2 linked regions of the Sinorhizobium meliloti genome follow. The protein of the gene in region 2 binds, or shares a complex with, the protein of the main gene of each other region. Links are inferred from orthologs where the notes say so. Each region holds a gene or a part of one and is shown on either strand. Other genes may lie near its edges.

Evidence for each region.
Region 1: the proteins of carA (region 2) and carB are in contact, whole or in part, in a solved structure (PDB 1KEE), measured with the Escherichia coli proteins. The link is inferred for Sinorhizobium meliloti from one-to-one orthologs.

What each region holds. Positions count from the first base shown.
Region 1 is NZ_JAGIOS010000001.1:3,476,970-3,481,321, forward strand. The notes cover bases 187-4,222. They hold carB (carbamoyl-phosphate synthase large subunit), read left to right. Parts: upstream 187-530; coding sequence 531-4,022; downstream 4,023-4,222. Other genes in these bases: JOH52_RS16945 (zinc-dependent alcohol dehydrogenase family protein), read left to right, coding at 187-328; JOH52_RS16955 (DUF6894 family protein), read left to right, coding at 4,106-4,222. In the rest of the region: more of JOH52_RS16945, read left to right, coding at 1-186; more of JOH52_RS16955, read left to right, coding at 4,223-4,352. UniProt on the Escherichia coli protein: Large subunit of the glutamine-dependent carbamoyl phosphate synthetase (CPSase).
Region 2 is NZ_JAGIOS010000001.1:2,462,467-2,465,614, forward strand. What follows is about bases 308-3,139. They hold carA (glutamine-hydrolyzing carbamoyl-phosphate synthase small subunit), read right to left. Parts: upstream 2,411-3,139; coding sequence 1,205-2,410; downstream 308-1,204. Other genes in these bases: JOH52_RS11660 (LysR substrate-binding domain-containing protein), read left to right, coding at 308-1,166; JOH52_RS11670 (GatB/YqeY domain-containing protein), read left to right, coding at 2,736-3,139. In the rest of the region: JOH52_RS11655 (SDR family oxidoreductase), read right to left, coding at 1-163; more of JOH52_RS11660, read left to right, coding at 276-307; more of JOH52_RS11670, read left to right, coding at 3,140-3,148. UniProt on the Escherichia coli protein: Small subunit of the glutamine-dependent carbamoyl phosphate synthetase (CPSase).

The sequences.
Region 1 (4,352 bases), 1.0 Mb from region 2 along the record:
AGTCGCGGAAACGGTGAAGCAGTCGACGCGCCTCGCCAAGGCGGGCGGTACGGTCGTGATCCTCGGCGTGCTGCCGCAAGGAGAAAAGGTCGAAATCGAACCGTTCGACATTCTCTTCCGCGAGCTCCGCGTGCTTGGCTCCTTTATCAATCCCTTCGTCCACCGCCGCGCGGCCGACCTGGTTGCGACAGGCGCGATCGAGATCGACCGGATGATTTCACGGCGCATATCGCTCGATGAAGCACCTGATGTCATTTCAAATCCCGCCGCTGCCGGCGAGGTGAAGGTATTGGTGATCCCGTCCGCCGAGCGGGTGGCGCAGCAGTAGTGTTTCTATCGGAGAACCGTAGGTTCGAGAGGCGGAACAAATATCTTTGCTTTCTTGTCGATTCCCGAATTTTCGGGGTTCCGCTGGCGAAAACATTTGCCTATAAGCCGCTTCTAGCCTGAAAAGACCATCAATGCGCGACCCGGCCGGTGACCTCCCAACCTGGCCGGTTTTTCGCGCAGCTAGAAACGGATGATTGCCCATGCCGAAGCGCCAAGACATCAAATCGATCCTCATCATCGGCGCGGGGCCGATCGTCATCGGTCAGGCATGCGAATTCGACTACTCCGGCACCCAGGCGTGCAAGGCGTTGAAGGAGGAAGGCTACCGCGTCATCCTGGTCAACTCCAACCCGGCGACGATCATGACCGATCCGGGTCTGGCGGACGCGACCTATGTCGAACCGATCACGCCAGAGGTCGTCGCCAAGATCATCGCCAAGGAACGCCCCGACGCGCTGCTGCCGACCATGGGCGGACAGACGGCGCTCAACACGGCCCTGTCGCTGCGCCGCATGGGCGTGCTCGACCGCTACAATGTCGAGATGATCGGTGCGAAGCCCGAGGCGATCGACAAGGCGGAAGACCGCGCCCTGTTCCGCGAGGCCATGGCGCATATCGGCCTCGAGACGCCCAAGTCGCGTCTGGCGAACGCCACGGACATCAAGGACCACGACCGCAAGTCGCACGAGGCGGAGCGCTCAGCGCTCAAGGCGAAGCTTTCCGGTGACGAACTCGACAAGGCGCTGGACGAACTCGAAAACCAGTGGAACCTCGGCGAAGGCGATCGCAAGCAGCGCTATGTGAACCACGCCATGGCGATCGCCGCACAGGCGCTCGACGATGTGGGCCTCCCCGCGATCATCCGGCCGTCCTTCACGCTCGGCGGCACCGGGGGCGGCATCGCCTATAACCGTTCGGAGTTCTTCGAGATCGTCGGCAGCGGTCTCGACGCGTCGCCGACGACGGAAGTCCTGATCGAGGAATCGGTCCTCGGCTGGAAGGAATATGAAATGGAGGTCGTCCGCGACAAGGCGGACAACTGCATCATCATCTGCTCGATCGAGAACATCGATCCGATGGGCGTCCACACGGGCGATTCGATCACCGTTGCGCCGGCACTGACCTTGACCGACAAGGAATATCAGATCATGCGCAACGCCTCGATCGCGGTGCTGCGCGAGATCGGCGTCGAAACGGGCGGCTCGAACGTCCAGTTCGCCGTCAATCCCGAGAATGGCCGCCTCGTCGTCATCGAGATGAACCCGCGCGTCTCGCGCTCCTCCGCACTCGCATCGAAGGCCACCGGCTTCCCGATTGCCAAGATCGCCGCCAAGCTCGCAGTCGGCTATACGCTCGACGAACTCGAAAACGATATCACCGGCGGCGCGACGCCTGCATCCTTCGAGCCTTCGATCGACTACGTCGTCACCAAGATCCCGCGCTTCGCCTTCGAGAAATTCCCGGGAGCCGAGCCGACGCTCACGACCGCAATGAAGTCGGTGGGCGAAGTCATGGCGATCGGCCGGACCTTCGCCGAATCGCTGCAGAAGGCGCTGCGCGGTCTCGAGACCGGACTGACCGGACTTGACGAGATCGAGGTGCCTGATTTCGACGACAATGGCGACGGCCGCAATGCCATCCGCGCCGCGCTCGGCACGCCGACGCCGGACCGCCTGCGCATGGTCGCACAGGCGCTGCGTCTCGGCATGAGCGAAGCCGAAGTGCATGAAGCCTGCAAGATCGACCCCTGGTTCATTGCCCAGTTCAAGGCGATCGTCGACATGGAGGCGCGCATCCGCGAGCACGGCCTGCCCGCCGACGCCGAGAACCTGCGCATGCTGAAGGCAATGGGCTTCTCCGACGCCCGGCTTGCGACGCTTACCGGCAAGCGTCCGAAAGAGGTGGCCGAGCTCCGCAACGCACTGAACGTGCGCCCCGTCTACAAGCGCATCGACACCTGCGCGGCCGAGTTCGCATCGCCGACCGCTTACATGTATTCGACCTATGAGACGCCTTTCGTCGGTGCCGCCCGGTCGGAGGCGCAGGTTTCCGACCGGAAAAAGGTCGTCATCCTCGGCGGCGGCCCGAACCGGATCGGCCAGGGCATCGAATTCGACTACTGCTGCTGCCATGCCGCCTTCGCACTGAAGGACGCCGGCTACGAAGCGATCATGATCAACTGCAACCCGGAGACGGTTTCGACCGACTACGACACCTCCGACCGGCTCTATTTCGAGCCCCTGACGGCAGAGGATGTGATCGAGATCATGCGTGCCGAACAGGAAAACGGCACGTTGCATGGCGTCATTGTCCAGTTCGGCGGCCAGACTCCGCTGAAGCTTGCCGAAGCGCTGGAAAAGAACGGCATCCCGATCCTCGGCACCGCGCCGGACGCGATCGATCTCGCCGAGGACCGTGATCGCTTCCAGAAGCTCCTGATGAAGCTCGATCTCAACCAGCCGAACAACGGCATTGCCTACTCCGTCGAGCAGGCCCGCCTCGTTGCCGGCGAAATCGGCTTCCCGCTGGTCGTGCGCCCGTCCTATGTTCTCGGCGGCCGCGCCATGCAGATCATCCATTCGGAAAGCATGCTGCAGAGCTATTTGCTCGACACCGTTCCGGGGCTGGTTCCTGAAGATATCAAGCAGCGCTATCCGAACGACAAGACCGGCCAGATCAACACCTTGCTCGGCAAGAACCCGCTCCTCTTCGACAGCTACCTGACGAATGCGATCGAAGTGGACGTCGATTGCCTTTGTGACGGCAAGGATGTCTTCGTTTCGGGCATCATGGAGCATATCGAGGAGGCCGGCATCCACTCGGGCGACTCCGCCTGCTCGCTGCCGGTGCATTCGCTCGGCACGGACATGGTCGACGAACTGGAGCGTCAGACGGGGGCGCTCGCCAGAGCGCTGAACGTCGGCGGCCTGATGAACGTGCAGTTCGCCATCAAGGACGGCACCATCTATGTGCTCGAAGTAAACCCGCGCGCCTCACGCACCGTTCCCTTCGTCGCCAAGACGATCGGCGCGCCGATCGCCAAGATCGCCGCCCGCGTCATGGCCGGCGAAATGCTCGACGAGGCGATCGCCGCCTATGGCAAGAAGCCGAATCCGCGCAACCTGAAACATATCGCCGTCAAGGAGGCCGTCTTCCCCTTCGCCCGCTTCCCGGGCGTCGATACGCTGCTCGGCCCGGAAATGCGTTCGACCGGCGAGGTCATCGGGCTCGACACCGATTATGCGCTGGCCTTTGCCAAGTCGCAGCTCGGCGCCGGCGTCGACCTGCCGCGCGACGGAACGGTCTTCGTCTCGGTTCGCGACGAGGACAAGGAACGGGTGCTGCCCGCGATCCGCATTCTCTCCGACATCGGCTTCAAGGTCATGGCGACCGGCGGCACGGCGCGCTTCCTCGGCGAGCAGGGCATCGTTGCAACCAAGATCAACAAGGTCCTGGAAGGACGGCCACATGTCGAGGACGCCATCCGCAACCGGCAGGTCCAGCTCGTGATCAACACGACCGACGGCAACAAGGCGATCTCCGACTCGAAATCGCTTCGCCGCGCGACGCTGATGCAGAAGGTGCCCTATTACACCACGATGGCCGGCGCCGAGGCCGCGGCACTCGCCATCAAGGCACTGAAGGCGGGCAACCTCGAAGTGCGTCCGCTGCAGAGCTACTTCGAAACCTGACCATTGCGGATTTACGCTTGTGAACGCAGCCTGAATGTCCGATTCAGGCTGCGTTCCATTGCGGCATGGTTCCATGTCCCAACATGCGGAAACGGATCACCCGTGACGCGCGTGGTTGGGGCAACGACATGCAGCTATATTTCTTCGATCTCCATTGGGACGACGATTGTTTCACCGATGACGAGGGTATCCTTCACTTCGATGAGGGATCGGCGCTCTATTACGCCCAGCGTATCGCCGACAGGATCGGCCGCGACGCGGATTATGGTTCCCTGAAGGTCAGGATACGCTCGCAGACAGGCGCGCTCCTCGCAACCGTCACGCCCTCGC
Region 2 (3,148 bases):
GCACGCGCGGGCCGAACTCCTCCCTGATGCGGGCGATGTTGCTCTCGTTGCGGCCCGTGAGCAGTACCTCGGCGCCGCCCTCTACAAGCCGTCTCACGGTCGCCAGGCCCATGCCGTGGGTCCCGCCGATGACGATCGCCTTCTTTCCCTGATAGTTGCCCATGTCCGTTTCCTTTCGGTTCAACAATGATGATGAATAGATGCACTTGTGGACGAACTTGTGCTAGATGGCTCTGTGTGGACCTATCGTCCATGTTTGTGGATGATGGAAAGCCATGGCCAATCTCAACGACTTCACGTTCTTCGTTCACGTCGTGGACCACGGGGGGTTCGCGCCCGCCGCGCGCGCGTTGAACCTGCCGAAATCGACGCTCAGCAAGCGCGTGGCCGAACTCGAAAAGGATCTCGGCGTGCGGTTGATCAACCGCACGTCGCGTCATTTCGCGGTGACCGAATCCGGCAAGGATTTTTACCGCCACGCGGCGGCGATGATGATCGAGGCGGAAGCGGCGGAGAATGTCGTCAGGGGCAGACTTGCCGAACCGAGCGGCACGGTGAGGATCACGGCTTCGGTGCCGACCGCGCAGCTGTCGCTGGCGCCGCTCTTGCCGCAGCTCGCACTTGCCTATCCGAAGCTGCGCGTGACGCTGCATGCGACGGACCGCTTCGTCGATGTCATCCAGGAAGGCTTCGATCTTGCCGTGCGAGACCATTTCGCACCGCTGCCGGATTCCGGCCTCGTCCAGCGCCGCATCGGATTCCAGGCTAAGCTGATCGTCGCCTCACCGCTCTATTTGCAAGGGAACGGCACTCCCGAACGCCCGGAGGATCTCGATCATCATGATGGACTGCTCACGTCGCTGGCGTCCGAAGGCTGGGTGATGGAGCGCGCCGATGGGTCGACCGTGTCGGTCTCGCCGAGGCCGCGTTTCGTGGCCGACGAATCCCGCGTCCTGCGAGAAGCAGCTCTCGCGGGTCTCGGCATCACCACCTTGCCCGGCAAGCTTTGTCAGCAGGAGATCGAAAGCGGCACGCTTATCCGCATTCTTCCCGAGTGGACCGCCGGCAAGGTGATGACGACGATCTTGATGCCGCACCGGCGCGGGCAGCTTCCCTCCGTGCGGGCAACGGTCGATTTCATCGCCGAGCGTCTCGTCGACGGCTGATGCAGGAAGGCCCGCACGAGGCGGGCCTTGAGAACAACTCAGCGCTCGGCGAGTGCCGGTTCGCCTTTCTTCTCGCGAATGAGATTCAGGAAGCGGCGGAAGAGATAATGGCTGTCCTGCGGGCCTGGCGATGCTTCCGGGTGATGCTGGACGGAGAAGACCGGTCTGCCGTCGACGCGCAAGCCGCAATTGGTGCCGTCGAAGAGCGAGATGTGAGTCTGTTCAACACCTTGCGGAAGCGAGTTCGCATCGACCGCGAAGCCGTGGTTCATCGAAACGATCTCGACCTTGCCGGTGGTGTGGTCCTTGACCGGGTGGTTGGCGCCGTGGTGTCCCTGGTGCATCTTCTCGGTCCTGGCACCGAGCGCCAGTGCCAGCATCTGGTGGCCGAGGCATATGCCGAAGACCGGGATATCCGTCTTGAGAAGGTCCTGGATGACCGGCACGGCATATTCGCCCGTCGCGGCCGGGTCGCCCGGGCCGTTCGACAGGAAGATGCCGTCCGGCTTGAGCGCCAGGACTTCCTCGGCGCTCGTCTGGGCGGGGACGACGGTGACACGGCAGTTCAGGCCGGCGAAGAGGCGGAGGATGTTGCGCTTGACGCCGTAGTCGAGAGCCACGACGTGATAAGCGGCGTCGGTCTCGCCCAGCGTCGAGTAGCCCTCGTTCCAGACCCAGGGCTTCTCGTTCCAGCGGTAGGACTGGCCGGAAGTGGCGACCTTGGCGAGATCGAGGCCCTCGAGGCCGCTCCAGGCCTTTGCCTCGGCTTTCAGCGCCTCGACGTCGAAGACGCCTGCCGGGTCGTGGGCGATGACGGCGTTAGGCATGCCGTTTTCGCGGATCCAGGCCGTCAGCGCCCGGGTGTCGATGCCGCAGAGCCCGATGATGCCGCGCGCCTTCAGCCAGGCGTCGAGGTGCTTGGCTGCGCGGTAGTTGGAAGGCTCGGTGATGTCGGCCTTGAAGATGACGCCGACGGCACCGTGGCGGGCGGCAGGCGTCAGATCCTCGATGTCCTCGTCATTGGCGCCGATATTGCCGATATGCGGAAAGGTGAACGTGACGATCTGCCCGAGATAGGAGGGGTCGGTCAGGATTTCCTGGTAACCGGTCAACGCCGTGTTGAAACAGACCTCGGCCTGAACCGTCCCGGTCGCGCCGATGCCCTTGCCTTCGATCACCGTGCCGTCGGCCAGAACGAGCAGGGCAGTGGGTTTCTGGATTGTCCATGCGGGTGTCGCGGTCATCGTCTCTATCCCGTTGTGGCCGAAAGCGAGGCTTGAAAGCCGGTCGGTTCAGGGCCATTTCAGATCGCATGCGGCATGGCGCGCGGAAACCCCGCGGGAGAAAGTTCATGCCGATGTACGTGCAGGTGCCGGAAAATAGCCAAAGGCTCTGGCAAGGTCAACCAGCCGCTGTGAATTGTATGGAAATAAAATGCCTTATAATTCAATCGGTTGCCAAAGACGTTTGATTGTACCTGCCGCACTGGTTTAAGACGATGACAAAAGAACGCATCGAACCGGCCCCGCAGATAAAGCCCTGGGGTCGGTTTCGACATGGAGTTAAGACATGCGCGAGCATTTCGCCAATGCACTGAAAGAAGCCCTCAAGGCCAAGGATACCCGGCGCGTCTCGACCGTCCGGCTCATCCAGGCCGCGATCAAGGACCGCGACATCGCCAATCGCGGCCACGGCAAGGACCCGGTCGGCGACGACGAGATCCTGCAGATCCTTGCGAAGATGATCAAGCAGCGCGAGGAATCGGCCCGCGTCTATGACGAGGGCGGGCGGCCGGAGCTTGCCGAGCAGGAGCGGCAGGAAATCGCCATCATCAACCAGTTCCTGCCGGAGCAGCTTTCCGAGGAAAAGGTCAAGGAAGTCTGCGCCAAGACCGTCGCGGAAATCGGTGCGCACGGGCTGCGCGACATGGGCAAGTGCATGAACGCCCTGAAAGAGCGCTATCCGGGCAAGATGGACTTCGG